3 regions of the Novosphingobium sp. PhB55 genome follow, and region 2 is predicted to be linked to each of the others. Evidence: predicted binding sites of a transcription regulator. Region 2 holds the regulator's gene; each other region holds the start of a gene.

The links. Region 2 encodes LexA, which represses DNA repair genes until DNA is damaged. Its sites were predicted from a motif close to GTTCCNCNCTTGTTCT; they were not measured.
Region 1: uvrA (excinuclease ABC subunit UvrA) is a predicted target of LexA. The motif match lies at 1,663-1,678, and genes of this name have one in related genera.
Region 3: EDF57_RS19085 (UvrD-helicase domain-containing protein) is a predicted target of LexA. The motif match lies at 2,096-2,111, and genes of this name have one in related genera.

Annotation. Positions count from the first base shown of each region.
Region 1 covers NZ_SODQ01000006.1:252,611-257,572, forward strand. The annotation lists gene uvrA (excinuclease ABC subunit UvrA) at 1-1,651, opposite strand, end outside; gene EDF57_RS16505 (UrcA family protein) at 2,151-2,552, shown strand; gene EDF57_RS16510 (hypothetical protein) at 2,749-3,210, shown strand; gene EDF57_RS16515 (TRIC cation channel family protein) at 3,428-4,084, shown strand; gene EDF57_RS16520 (SRPBCC family protein) at 4,152-4,619, shown strand; gene EDF57_RS16525 (M28 family metallopeptidase) at 4,667-4,962, shown strand, end outside.
Region 2 covers NZ_SODQ01000001.1:288,668-293,629, forward strand. The annotation lists gene EDF57_RS01395 (ComEC/Rec2 family competence protein) at 1-1,686, shown strand, start outside; gene lexA (transcriptional repressor LexA) at 1,734-2,432, opposite strand; gene EDF57_RS01405 (molybdopterin molybdotransferase MoeA) at 2,566-3,780, opposite strand; gene moaC (cyclic pyranopterin monophosphate synthase MoaC) at 3,777-4,262, opposite strand; gene trpC (indole-3-glycerol phosphate synthase TrpC) at 4,276-4,962, opposite strand, start outside.
Region 3 covers NZ_SODQ01000007.1:342,403-347,364, forward strand. The annotation lists gene EDF57_RS19085 (UvrD-helicase domain-containing protein) at 1-2,092, opposite strand, end outside; gene EDF57_RS19090 (hypothetical protein) at 2,227-2,904, shown strand; gene rsmD (16S rRNA (guanine(966)-N(2))-methyltransferase RsmD) at 2,950-3,507, opposite strand; gene EDF57_RS19100 (pseudouridine synthase) at 3,534-4,962, opposite strand, start outside.

The sequences.
Region 1 (4,962 bases), on a different contig from region 2:
CGTTGTCGCGCTGGTGGAGGCCGATCGAGGGTTCATCGAGCACGTAGAGCACGCCCGACAGCCCCGAGCCGATCTGGCTGGCCAGGCGGATGCGCTGGCTCTCGCCGCCCGAGAGGGTGCCGCTGGTGCGGTCGAGGTTGAGGTAATCGAGCCCGACGTTGTTGAGGAAGCCCAGCCGCTCGTTGATTTCCTTGAGGATGGCCTTGGCGATCTGCTGCTGCTGGCTGGTGAGTTTGCCCTCAAGCTCCCCGAACCATGCGAACCCGTCCGACACGGAAAGGCGCGCGGCATCGGCGATGTCGCTGCCGGCGATCTTCACCGAGAGCGCCTCGGGCTTGAGGCGCTTGCCCTCGCACGTTTCGCAGGGCTGCGCGGTCTGGAACTTGGACAGCTCCTCGCGCATCCAGGCGCTGTCGGTCTGGATCATGCGGCGGTTAAGGTTGCCGATCACGCCTTCGAACGGCTTGTTGACGGTGTATTCCTTGCGCCCGTCCTTGAAGGTGAGCGGCACGGCCTTGCCCGCGGTGCCGTAGAGGATGACGATCTTCACCTCGGGCGAGAGCGCGTCCCACGGCGTGGTAAGGTCGAACCCGAAGTGCGCGGCCAGGCTGGAGAGCACCTGCATGTAGTAAGGCGAAGGCGGGTTGGACTTGGCCCAGGGCACGATCGCGCCCTGCTTGAGGCTGAGATGCTCGTTCGGCACCACCAGCTGCGGGTCGAACAGCAGCTTCTCACCCAGGCCATCGCAGGCCGGGCACGCACCCTGCGGCGCGTTGAACGAGAACAGGCGCGGTTCGATCTCCTCGATCGTGAAGCCGCTGACCGGGCAGGCGAACTTCTCGGAGAAGACGATGCGGTTGGGCGGCAGGCCGGTGCCCTTGAGCGTCTTCTTGCTGCCCTTCCCCTCGTCCTCACGGCCCGGCACCACACCGTCGGCAAGGTCGATATAGGCCAGCCCCTCGGCCAGCTTGAGCGCCTGTTCGAAGCTGTCGGCAAGGCGGGTCTGGATGCCGTCCTTAACGGCGATGCGGTCCACCACGACTTCGATGTCGTGCTTGTACTTCTTGTCGAGCGCGGGGGCGTCTTCGATGGCGTAGAGTTCGCCGTCGATGCGCACGCGGGTGTAGCCCGCCTTCTGCCACTCGGCGAGTTCCTTGCGGTACTCGCCCTTGCGGCCGCGCACGACGGGGGCGAGCAGGTAGGCGCGGGTGCCCTCGGGCAGTTCCATCACCCGGTCTACCATGTTGGAGACGGTCTGCGCCTCGATCGGCAGGCCCGTGGCGGGCGAATAGGGAATGCCCACGCGCGCCCAGAGCAGGCGCATGTAGTCCCAGATCTCGGTCACCGTCGCCACGGTGGAGCGCGGGTTGCGGCTGGTGGTCTTCTGCTCGATCGAGATGGCGGGGCTGAGGCCGTCGATATGCTCGACATCCGGCTTCTGCATCATCTCCAGGAACTGGCGTGCATAAGCCGAGAGGCTCTCGACATAGCGACGCTGCCCCTCGGCATAGATCGTGTCGAAAGCGAGGCTGGATTTCCCCGAGCCGGAAAGCCCGGTGATGACGATCAGCTTCTCGCGCGGAAGCTCGATGTCGAAGCCCTTGAGGTTGTGCTCGCGCGCACCGCGCACCGTGATGTGGGAGAGACTCATGGAGGTGACGTGTTCCAGATTTGTTCGCAAAGCGCAAGCAGCCGCGACCAGAGCTTTTGCTGCAGGGACGGGACCTCATGTGGGAACCGGCTGCCGGATTGCAACGGTTTGCCCTGCGCATCGCGGCGGCCGCCCGGCCGGCGATGTCATCCGTCGGCCGAACTATGCCGTTCGACGATCCGACCCAATGGATGACTTGAATACGACGAGGTTAAGAGTAATAGAGAAGTTGCCCGGTAATAATAACCGACTCACCTTTTGCCGCATGGTCAACAAGACATACAAGTAAATGTCCAGACATTGCTCAAAAGCCAAGGCGGGATCGAAGGGGCAAGACTAAAGTATATACATGTTCAATGGAGTCGACACACTCCCCGCGACGTTACCGTTGTTTGGGAACGACTTTTCTCATCGATTGAGGTCGCGTTGCAGTTCGCGTTTCGCGGGCCGTGGGGGCTTGCGTGCGGAGATCTGCACTCTTGAGCAACAGGAGAATGCAATGACCAGGATTCACACCGCTTTCGCCGCCATCGGCATGCTGTTCGTGGCGACCTCGGGGCTTGTCGCCCCGGCCCTTGCCGACGTGGTCGTCAAGGACGGCTCGCTCCGCGACGTTCCGCATCGTGAGGTGCGTTACGGCGACCTCAACCTCGATACCCAGGCGGGTATCGATACGCTCAATACCCGGCTGGAAGTTGCCGTTCGCGCCGTTTGCGGACCGATGCTGACCCATCAACTTGAAGAAGTGGCGTCGGTCCACGACTGCCGCGATGCCTCGCTCGACCGAGCCTTTGCGGCCCGCGATGAAATGATGGCGACGCGGATGGCCGCCCGCGAAAACCCAGGCCAGCTGGCGGCAGCCACCCCCAGCCTCGCCGTCGTGGCGCGCCGGGGGAAGTAGGCACACCTTAGTCTCGGACTCCGCCGAGGAAGCCGCCGACGGGAAAGTTCCTGTCGGCGGCTTCTTTTTGCCGCCATCCGGCGCACGCCTCGCGCGCCTCATCGTGCGCGCCTGCCGCTCGTCGCATATCGAATTGCCTCCGGCCCCGCGCCTCGCCAGGGATCGCCTGGATCATCCAGGGACGGAGACGAGAACAATGAGGGGCCGCAAGACGGGTACGCGTATCCTGCTGGCGCTGGGCACGCTGGCGCTTTGTGCGCCGGGCTTTTCGGGTACCGCGCGGGCCGACGATCCCAACGACCGCATGAGCGCCGAGGACATTGCCCGCGACGCCGCGATCATCCGCAAGCTCAATCGTGACCAGCTAGACTATGTGCGCAAGCGCGATGCGCAATACGCTTCCGGCTGGAAAGCCTATCGTGCGCGCCAGGGCGGCGGGGACGAGCAGGACGACGAGGCGACCGGGCAATATGCACGCGGCGACTATGCCGGCGACGAGGACGGCGAGCCTTATGCGCGCCGGGACGAACGCCGGGCCTCTTCCAGCCCTTCGCGCGCTTATGCCCAGGCCCGCCGCGACTACGAGGCCGATCTGGCGCAGTGGCGCCGCGACGTCTCGGCCTGCCGCGCGGGCGACTATTCGCGCTGCGAGCGCTGACACATACCAGGGACCGGCGCCGAAACACCGTTTCGGTCGCCGTGCCGTCATCGTCCCCTGCCTGAGCGCGCCTTCTTAAGCGCCCTTCCTTGAGCAATGGCCCAGCCGTGTTAGACTTGCCGTGAGAAGACCGCGCACGGCATGGCGGGCGCACACTCCCAGGGGGCAGTCATGATGCCGACAGACGCTGCGGATTTCCTGTGATCGGCCGCTGCCCGTGACGCCTGCGGCACCCGCCAACGCCCGCATCCGCGACAGGATGCTGACCGCCGTCGACCTCGCCGCCACTTTCGTGCTCGCGGCCGAATGCGCGCTGACCGGGGTGCAGGCCGATCTCGACCTCTTCGGCATCCTGGTGCTGGCATTCGTCGGTTCCGTCGGCGGCGGCGTGATCCGCGATCTCCTGCTGGGCGAACATCCCCCGGCGCCGCTGCGCGACTGGCGCTATGCCGCCCTTGCCCTGGCCGCGACCGCGGGGGTGATCGCGGCATCCGTGATGCTGGGGCCGGTGGCGAATGTCACCCCGCCGCTCGCCATCGACATGTTCGAGGGCGTGGGCCTGGCGCTCGCCGCCGTGGCCGGCACCCGCAAGTGCCTGGACTACGGCCTGGACGGCGCGCCGGTCGTCGTGATCGCCACGATCAACGGATGCGGCGGCGGCATCCTGCGCGACGTGCTGATTGCGCGGGTCCCGCATGTCCTGCATGAAGACTTCTACGCCACGGCCGTGCTGGCGGGCGCGACGCTGATGGTGGTCCTGATCCAGCGCTTCGGCCTGCGCCGGGACGCTGCCGGCATCGTCGCCGGCATCGCCATCTTCTCATTGCGCGCGGCGGCGCTGCTGGAGGCCTGGCGCCTGCCGCATCTGCGTTAGGACAGGCCCGGAAGACCCCGCCGAGCCGGCGGAATGCGCCGGAAAGGCGCTGCATGGGAGACGAGTCATGATACCGAAGTTCACCGTTCGGGGCCGGATCGCCAGGCCCGTCGCGGACGTATTCGAGGCCGTTGCCGATCCTGCCGTTCTGTCCGAGTTCTTCACCACCGGCGGCGCCAGGGGGCGGCTGGAGACAGGCGCCGTCGTCACCTGGGACTTCCACGACTTTCCCGGCGCCTTCCCGGTCCATGTCGTCGAAGCCGAACCGCCCCGCCACATCCTCCTGCGTTGGGGCGGGGACGAGGCCGCCGTTCTGGCCGATGCCGAGGGCGAGCACCGCACCCTCGTCACCCTGGCCTTCGAGCCGCTCGAGGATGGCCGCACGCTCGTGCAGATCAGCGAGGAAGGATGGTCGGAAACGCCGGAGGGGCTCAAGGCGTCCTATGGAAATTGCGAAGGCTGGACGGGCATGCTGGCGGCGATGAAGGCCTGGCTGGAACACGGCGTCCGCCTGCGGGAGGGGTTCTACAAGTAGCCCGGCGCCGCTTGCCTCTCCCGTCCCGCGCCCTAAAAGCGCAGGACATGAACAAGCCTCTCCTCGCGCTCTCCACCGCGCTGCTCGCTGCCGTGTCCCATCCCGCCATCGCCCGGGAGGCCATCGATGCCGACCGGATCGTCGCCGATGTCAAGACGCTCGCATCCGATACTTTCGAGGGCCGCGCGCCCGGCACGGTGGGCGAGGAAAGGACCATCGGCTACCTGATCGCGCGCTTCCAGGACATCGGCCTCCAGCCCGCCGGACCTGACGGACAGTGGGTCCAGAAAGTGCCGCTGCTCCACACCCGCCTTGCCGCGCCGAAGACGCTGGCGTTCTCCGG
Region 2 (4,962 bases):
CTGCCGACCGCGCTGCGGGAACAGCCGCTGAGCACCGGTGCGGTCATTCGGTTCCGGGGCCGGCTTACCCCTCCGGCATCACCCATGTTCCCTGGTGGATACGATTTTGCGCGCGCGGCCTGGTTTTCGGGCCTGTCGGCCACGGGCTCGATTACATCGCCGGTCGAAGTGATATCGCTCGGGCGTGGAGGCGATTGGCTCGCCGACCAGCGTGCCGCGTTGTCCCGTCATATAACGACGCATCTCGCGGGGTCGCCGGGCGGTATCGCGGCAGCGCTGACGACCGGAGACATGGGCGCGATCGGCCAGGGTGATGCCCAGGCCATGCGCGATGCGGGCCTGGCTCACCTTCTGTCGATCAGCGGACTTCACGTGAGTGCCGTGATCGGCTGCGTCTATTTCGTCGTATTGCGCCTTCTGGCCCTTTTCCCGGCACTGGCCCTGAGGGTCCGCCTGCCGATATTGGCCGCAACATGCGGTGCGGCCGCGGGGCTGGGTTACACGCTGCTGAGCGGCTCGCAGGTGCCTACCATGCGGGCTTTCCTGGGCGCTCTGCTCGTTCTCGCTGCCATGGCATGGGGCCGTGAAGCGCTGTCCATGCGCTTGCTGGCGGTGGCGGCTGTCATCGTGCTGGTCATCTGGCCCGAGTCGGTCGTCGGTCCCAGCTTCCAGATGAGCTTCGCGGCGGTGATGGTACTGGTGGCACTCGGCAATGCAGAGCCGCTGAAGCGCTGGTTGGCACCCCGGGAAGAGGCCTGGCCGTTCAAGGCCGTGCGCAACCTCACGATGATCCTGATCACCGGCATTGCGATCGAATTTGCGTTGATGCCCATCGCCCTGTTCCATTTCCATCGTGCCGGCCTCTATGGTTCTGTCGCCAATGTGATCGCGATCCCTTTGACGACGCTGGTCATCATGCCTTTCGTCGCCCTGGCGCTGCTGCTCGATGTGGTTGGGCTTGGAGGTCCGGTGTGGTGGCTGGCGAACCACGCTATCGACGCCCTGCTGGCCATCGCCCGCTTCATAGCCGCGGAACCGCGAGCCGTTCGGGTGATGCCCACGATGAGTGGGTGGCATTTTGCGTTGTTTGTTGCTGGAGGGCTCTGGCTGGGCCTTTGGGACAGTCGCATCCGGCTATGGGGGATTTTGCCTATAGCTGCCGGTTTCTTCGGCTTGATGCTCATTCCGGTTCCGGACATCATGGTTTCGGGCGATGGCCGCCATGTGGGCTGGATCGATCCCGAGAGCCATCGGCTCGTGATGCTCCGCGCCGGTTCCGGCGATTTCGCCCTGGACAACCTCATGGAAGTTGCCGGGACGCGAGAGGTCCCGATCAATGCGCAGACGGCGCCCGGAACGCGATGCAACGCGGACTTCTGCGCCGTCGAGCTACGTCACGGCGTGGAGGCTCGGCATGTGTTGATCGCGCGGGGGAGGGCCATCGTCCCCGAGATGCAACTGTCCGAGGCGTGCGGGTGGGCCGACGTGGTGATTGCCGAGCGCCGCTTGCCGAGGACCTGCCGACCGAAGTGGCTCAAAGTTGATCGCCAGATGCTGGATCGAACGGGCGGGCTGACTATCGATCTTGCAAGCCGCAGTGTGACGACCGTGGCGGAGGGGCAAGGAAATCATGGCTGGTGGAAACCCGCTGCGCCGGCCATGGTCGAACGCAAGGGATGGTATTAGCGACCGCTGGCCTCAGGAGGGCGAACAGGGCGCCCTCCTGAGATGGATCAATGATAGCGGCGCAGCAGGCCTGCCAGCTTGCCCTGGACTTCTACTTCGTCAGGTCCGTAGATCTGCGGTTCGTAAGCGGCGTTCGCGGGATCGAGGCGCACCATGCCATCTTCCCGGCGCAGATACTTGAGCGTCGCTTCCTCGCCCCGGACAAGGGCGACGACGATCTCGCCATCCCTGGCCGTGGTGGTCCGCTTTACGAGTGCGAAATCTCCGTCGAGAATGCCGGCATCGACCATCGAGTCGCCCGAGACTTCCAGCGCATAATGATCGCCTGCACCGAGCAGGGCCGCAGGCACCGGCAGCGAGGACTGGCCTTCCAGGGCCTCGATCGGCACGCCCGCGGCGATACGACCATGTAGGGGGATTTCGATCACATCGTTGGCTGGCCTGGCTACCGCCGCCGGACGGGAAGGTGCGGCGTTGCCGCCACGCGCCGCCGATACCGCAGCCGCGGCCTTGGCCGGCTTGCTCGTGGCATCTTCGGGCTGGCGGAGCACTTCGAGAGCGCGGGCACGGTTGGGAAGGCGGCGGATGAAGCCACGTTCCTCCAGCGCGGAAATCAATCGATGGACGCCCGACTTCGACTTGAGATCGAGCGCTTCCTTCATTTCCTCGAAGCTGGGGGAAATGCCGCTTTCTTCAAGCCGGACCTGGATGAACCGGAGCAATTCGTGCTGCTTGCGCGTCAACATCTGCTTAGCCTCATGTGTTCTGTGGCACTTGGCCTGAATCGCCCGACGAACCGGCCCCGGCTGACTTGATGTGTCGTTCAGGGAACTTGTCTGCGAACAATGAGGGAACAATTATGCAACGAATAGAGTATCGTCAAGCAATACCGCCATTTTGGAGCAAGAACACCTGAACCGGATCACCGCGATCAGCGGCGAGGGCATGCGCCGACCGGTCGATCAGGACATTGCTGGCGGCAAGTGAGGACAAGGCGCCGCTATCCTGTAGCGAGAGGGCATGGACCGCCTCACCGTCCCAAGATCCCCGCAGGAATTCGCGGCGCGCACCCACCGTATTCAAAGGTGCCGAAAGCCTGGTGGCAATCGCGCGGGGTAAGGGCTGCGAAGCGCCCAGAAATGCGCGCAGTACGGGAAGAACGAAGAAATATGCAGTTACCAGGCTGGACACGGGATTGCCGGGAAGCCCGATCACCAGTTGACGACGCCCTGCCGTCTGCCGTGTCGCGACCATGAGCGGTTTGCCGGGTTTGATAGCGACGCGCCAGAAGTCGATTTCCGCGCCCCATTTTTCCAGTGCCGGCCGAAGAAGGTCGTGATCGCCCACTGACGCTCCCCCGCTCGTCACGATCACGTCGGCATCGGCGGCCGCGTCGAAGGCGGCGACCAGAGCGTCCAGATCGTCGGGGATTGGTCCATTTCGATTTGCATCGACGGGGACGCTACGCGCAAGAGCGGTCAGCATGGCGCCGTTGCTGGCGGGTATCTGATGGGCTGCGCAGCATTCGGGATCGCCGGACAATTCATCGCCGCTATCGATCACGGTGAGCCGGGGGCGGCGGCGGACGGCGAGATGTCGGTGGCCCGCCGAAATGGCAAGACCGGCCTGGGCCGGTCCGATCAGTGCCCCGGCGGCGAGCAGCGGCGCTCCATCGGCGAAATCCATGCCGCGGAAGCGGACGTGCTTGTGGCCTGGTGAGGGCGCCTCTCCCGTGAGGGCAAGGCGATCGCCGTTCCGGTCGACATCCTCCTGCAGGATCACGGCCCGCGCATTGTCGGGCAACAGGGCGCCGGTGGAGATCCGCACGGCTTGGCCCGGATCGACGGCTGCACCGAAAGGCCGTCCTGCCGCGCTTTCACCGATCACCTGCCAGGGTCCGGACAAGTCCCCTTCGCTTACGGCATAACCGTCCATGGCGGAGATATCGGCGGCGGGCTGGACCCGGCGTGCCAGCAACGGGGCTGCGAGATAGCGACCCAGCGCACTGTCGATGTCGACGTGTTCGATGGGCCGCGGCTCGACCAGCGCAAGCAGACGGGCCTGTGCCTCTTCCAGAGCGATCGGCGGGATCATCGCGGCGATGTCTCGATCTTCCAGTCGCCCGATTTGCCCCCGCGCTTTTCGATCAGGCGAATGTCACCGATCACCATGCCCTTGTCGAGCGCCTTGGCCATGTCGTAAATTGTCAGCAGAGCAACGGAAACCGCTGTAATGGCTTCCATTTCCACCCCGGTTTTGCCGCTCAGCGATGCAGTGCCCACTGCCAGCACGGCGCTGTCCTCGAACGTGAAATCCAGGTTCACGGCGTCGAGCGTCAGCGGGTGGCACATCGGGATGAGGTCCGCCGTCTTCTTGGCGGCCATGATCCCCGCGATGCGCGCCGTTCCCAGCACGTCGCCTTTCGGTGCATTGCCGGCGCGGATCGCTTCCAGGGCCGAGGCGCTCATCGTGATCCGTCCGGACGCCACGGCGACCCTGCGGGTCGCGGCCTTGGCACCAACGTCGACCATGCGGGCCGAGCCTTCCGCATCGATGTGAGTAAGGGACTTGCTCAAGCGCGGGCTATCCTCAATCTGCGAAGAGGAGCTGGCGGGTTGCCGCTTGGACATCGGCCTGACGCATCAGGCTCTCGCCAACGAGGAAAGTACGGGCGCCGCAAGCCGACAGCCGTTCCAGATCGTCGTGAGTGTTGATGCCGCTTTCGCTCACGAGCAGGGTGCCGGCGGGTGCCAGCGGGGCGAGGCGTTCCGTCGTCGAAATATCGGTAGCGAACCGCTTGAGATCACGGTTGTTCACGCCAATGAGACGCGACTTGAGGCGGCTCGCCCGCTCCATCTCGTCTTCGTTGTGGACTTCGACCAGGCAGTCCATCCCGCGCTCACGCGCCGCAGCCTCGATTTCGGCCATAAGCACGTCGTCCAGCGCGGCGACGATGATCAGGATCGCGTCGGCGCCGATCGAGCGCGCCTCGGCGACCTGCCAGGGATCGATCATGAAATCCTTGCGGATCACCGGAAGCGAGCAGGCGGCCCGGGCCTCGACGAGGAAATCTTCATGGCCCTGGAAGTAAGGCGCGTCGGTCAGCACCGAGAGGCAGGCCGCACCGCCGCGTTCATAAGCGATGGCATGTTCGGTGGGGCGAAAATCCGGCCGGATCAAACCCTTGGAAGGCGAAGCTTTCTTGATCTCCGCGATCAAGGCGAATTCGGTCTCCGCCTTCCGGCGCAGGGCCGCCTCGAAGCCGCGGGGTGCGCT
Region 3 (4,962 bases), on a different contig from region 2:
TATCGAATTCCCGGGCTGCGGCGCGCTGCCACCCCGGGCCACGCGTTACCGTGCGGGCGGGCTGGGCGCGGGCCACTTCGGCAAAGGGATCCGCCATTTCGGACCATTGCGCCCGCCAGAGCGAAGCGCCGCCGGTCAGCGTGGTTTCGCTCTCGACGTGATCGTCCGGAAGTTCGGCAATGAAGCGCGAGGGGATCGAACTGGTCCACTGGCCGTAGATCCGCCGATTGGCCGCGTGCAGGATCGTGCACTTGCGCCGCGCGCGGGTGATCGCGACGTAGGCGAGCCGGCGCTCTTCCTCCAGGCTGGCCAATCCGCCTTCGTCCATCGCCCGCTGCGAGGGGAACACGCCTTCCTCCCAGCCGGGCAGGAACACATGCTCGAACTCGAGTCCCTTGGCCGCATGCATGGTCATGATCGTGACCTTTTCCTCGTCGGAGGCAGCGTCGTTGTCCATCACGAGGCTGACGTGCTCGAGGAAATCGCCGAGCGTTTCGTATTCCTCCATGGCCCGCGCCAGTTCGACGAGGTTTTCGAGGCGCCCGCTGGCTTCGGGCGTCTTCTCTGCCTGGAGCGCGTCCGTATAGCCGCTCTCATCCAAGACGGTGCGCATGAGATCGGCTGGGTTCTCGGTGCCGGAAAGGTCCCGCCACCGCGCGAAGTCGCGCATCAGCGACAGGAACGTGTTGCGCGGGCGGGCCGGCAATTCGTCGCTGTCGGCGATCTCGATCGCGGCCATGGCAAGCGGGATGTTCCGGCGCCGAGCGAGCGTGTGCAGCGCCTCCAGCGCCTTGGCGCCCAGGCCGCGCTTGGGGGCATTGTAGATGCGCTCGAAGGCAAGGTCGTCCGCCGGCTGCGCGATCACGCGCAGATAGGCGAGGGCATCGCGGATCTCGGCGCGTTCGTAGAAGCGGAAGCCGCCGACGATGCGATACTTCATGCCGATTGAGATGAACCGGTCTTCGAATTCGCGGGTCTGGTACTGTGCGCGCACGAGGATGGCCACCTGGTCGAGCGGGGCGCCTTCGCGCTCCAGCCGCTCGATCTCGTCGCCCACGCGGCGCGCTTCCTCGGGGGCATCCCAGACGCCGATCACCCGGACCTTGTCGCCGGGATGGCGCTCGGTCCACAGCGTCTTGCCGAGGCGCTGGGTATTCTCGCCGATCAGGCCCGAAGCGGCGGCGAGGATCTGCGGGGTGGAGCGATAGTTCTGCTCCAGCCGGATCACCTTGGCGCCCGGAAAATCCTTTTCGAACTTGAGGATATTCGCCACTTCGGCGCCGCGCCAGGAATAGATCGACTGGTCGTCGTCTCCCACCACGCAAATGTTCTTGCGCTCCTGCGCGATGAGCCGGAGCCACAGGTACTGGACCTGGTTGGTGTCCTGATACTCGTCCACCATCACGTATTTGAACCGCTGCTGATACTGTTCCAGCACCTCGCGGTGAGTGCGCAGGATGTTGAGCATGTGCAGCAGGAGGTCGCCGAAATCGCAGGCGTTCACGGCCTTCAGGCGGTCCTGATAGAGCTGGTAGAACTTCTGCCCGCGGCCATTGGCATAGGCTTCGTTCTCGCCTGCATCGAGGTCGGCCGGGTTTAGGCCGCGATTCTTCCAGCGATCGATGCAACCCGCAAGCTGGCGGGCGGGCCAGCGCTTTTCGTCCAGCCCTTCGGCCTGGATGAGCTGCTTGAGCAGGCGCAACTGATCGTCGGTATCGATGATCGTGTAGTTGGGTTGCAGCCCCACCAGCTCCGCATGGCGGCGCAGCATCTTGGCGGCGATGGCGTGGAACGTGCCCAGCCAGGGCATGCCTTCCACGGCCGGGCCGATCAGGTGCCCCACGCGCTCGCGCATTTCGCGGGCGGCCTTGTTGGTGAACGTGACGCAGAGAATCTCGCTCGGCCAGGCGAGGCGGCTGCGCACCAGATGCGCCAGGCGGCGGGTGAGCGCCGCCGTCTTGCCCGTGCCGGCCCCGGCCAGCATCAGCACCGCGCCTTCGGTGGTCAGCACGGCCTCTCGCTGCGGCGGATTGAGCCCTTCCAGCAGGGGGTCCGAGGAGGCTTCGGGCAGAGAGGATTGCAGATCGTTCACCCGTGAACATCTAGGGAACGGGATGTCGTGGCGCAAGGCCGGTTCGTCGCAGCCCCGGAACAATCCCCCGGCGCCGGGAGTCGCCTAGTCACGGAAAAGAATAACCAGAAACACGAGCAGATGGAGAGTGAGTCATGCACAAATATCTCCTTTCGGGCGCGGCAGCCCTGGCCATCCTGGGCATGTCCGGCGCCGTCCAGGCCCAAGACACCGCTGGGGCTTCCGGCACCACGGACACTGCCGGCGAGATGCCCCCTGTGCCGGAAGCCCCGCCGCCGCCCGCAACTCCTTCCGATTCGAGCATGCCCTCGGGCATGGCCGGGGCCAAGCCCATCACCTCCTCGACCATGACACCGGACCAGAAGTCCATGTACGACGCCTGGCCGGCCGCCCAGCGCGCAGACTACGACTCGTGGACGCCGGAGTATCAAGCCTATTATTGGAGCCTCACGGCGCCGCAGCAGAAGGGCTACTGGGCGCTCACCCCGGACCAGCGCGGGCAAATCTACAAGATGACCCCGGAGCAGCAGGCGATCGCTTGGAACTCGATCTCGCAGCAGATGGCCGGCAAGACACCGACGACGCCCCCGGCACAAGCGAACCCTCCGGGTGAAGGCATGCCGACGACCGGCGTTCCCGATCCGCAATATGCCGACCAGACGGTGCGCCCGGCCATGCCGGCCGACCAGACCTATCAGGGCGGTCCCTACAAGGGCGCAATGACCCCGCCGCCTGCGACCGCGATGAACAAGGATTATCCGGTCTGCAGCAAGACCGTGAAGGACGGCTGCCGCAATCGCGGCGGCAAGTAAGCCGGGCGAGACCGTCCCGAACCTTGTCCGGGACGGTGCTGCCTTTTAGCCGACGGGCCGCAGCAGATGGATGCGGGCCTTGCCGACATCGCGCGAGCTTTCGAGTTCGAAGCCCTTGATGGAAACGGCTTCCGTCTTGGCGGTCTCCAGGCTGACCCAGGTCTGTTCGCCAATCCAGCCGAGCCGCGCGAGCTTGTCGATCGCGACTGCGCCGGCGCCCGTCTCGTAAGGCGGGTCGAGCAGAACGAGGTCGAGTGTTCCCTTGGCGGGGCCGAGTGCCATGACGGATCCGGCGCGGACGTCGCTCCGGCCTTGGGCCTGAAGATTGGCGATATTGGCGCGAATCGCGCGAACCGCTGCCGGGTCCTGATCGACGAAGAGGCAATGGGCCGCACCGCGCGACAGCGCCTCAAGGCCCAGCGCACCCGATCCCGCGAAGAGATCCGCGACTTTCAGACCCTCGAATGTGCCGAGCCGGCTGGCCAGCATCGAGAACAGCGTCTCTCGCGTGCGGTCCGCCGTCGGCCGGGTGGTATCGCCTTCGGGCGCTGCCAGCTTGCGGCCACGCCATTCGCCCGCGACGATGCGCAGGCCCGTCTTCACGGCTGTGCCCCTGGCCGCGGGCCCCTTCACGACTTGATGCTCGGCAGGGTCTTGCGGAAGTTTTCGAGATCGCGCTGAGTGACCTCGAAGGCCATGCCCTTGGGCAGGTCGAGCAGGCGGAAAGGTCCGTAAGACGTGCGAATCAGGCGGCTGACCTGCAGGCCGAGGTGTTCGAGAACACGGCGGACTTCGCGGTTCTTGCCTTCCGTCAGAGTCATCTCGATCCACTGGTTGCGCCCGGTGCGGCGCTCCATGTTGGCGTCGATCTTGCCGTAGACCACGCCTTCGATCTCGATGCCTTCGATCAGGTCTTCGAGCTGTCCCTGGCTGATGTCGCCGAAAGTACGGGCGCGATAAGTGCGGGGAACGCCGGTGGCGGGCAGTTCCAGCTCGCGCTTGAACTCGCCGTCATTGGTCAGCAACAGCAGGCCCTCGGTACTGAGATCGAGACGGCCTATCGGCATCACCCTGCCGCTGCCTTCGGGCAGGGCATTGCGCAAGGCGGTGTAGATCGTCGGTCGGCCGGCGGGATCACGCTCGGCGGTGAGCAGGCCGGCGGGCTTGTGGAAGGCGAAGAGGCGGGTTTCCTCGGCCTCGCGGACCGGGTTGCCGTCCACGGTGACGCCCTTGAGGTTAGCGAGCACGGTCGAGGGGGTCTCGATCACGTCTTCACCCAGCTTCACGCGGCCTTCGATGATAAGGCGTTCGGCTTCGCGGCGGCTGGCGATGCCGGCACGGGCCAGCAGCTTGGCGATGCGTTCGCCCTCGCGCACGGGCAACCCGGCAGACTTGGGCGTGGGCGCTGCCGCCTGGGGCGCCGAGCGGGGGGGCTTGCGACGCGGGCGTTCATTGTCGAAGCGGCCGGAATCCGACGGACGGGGACCGCGCGGCGCATAAGCGCTGCCGCGCGATTCCTGCTCGCCGAAACGAGCGCCGGGGCCGCGGCGCGGCGCAGCGTCACGCGCCGGAGCGGTGGTGCGGGCAGAGCGCTCGCCGCGTGCCGGGGCGCCATCGCGCGACGGCCGATCCTCGCGGAAAGGCCGATCCTCGCGGAAGGGACGGTCACCGCGTACGGGACGGTCGCCACGATCAGGGCGTTCGGTGCGGGCCGGACGATCATCGCGCGAACGACGTTCATCGCGCACGGGGCGTTCGTTACGGCCGAAGAGCTTTTCGTCACGGCCGGCGCGGCCTGAGCGGCCGCCGCGGGCGGGGCGTTCGTCGCGCGTCGATCGCGTATCGCGGAGGTTGCGGCCGTCCCGCGAATCCCGGGCGCTGCGCGTGTCGCGCGCATCCCGTGCGGGGCCATCGCGAAATGCGCGTCCCCGGCCGCCTTCTTCCCGTCCCGCATCGCTCCGGGTCGCGCCGTCGCGTGCCGTCCGGTCGGCGCCGCGCCGGCCCGAGGTGCCTGAAGTGGTGCGCGAGGGGCCACGCGAGGAGCCGCCATCGCGGGAA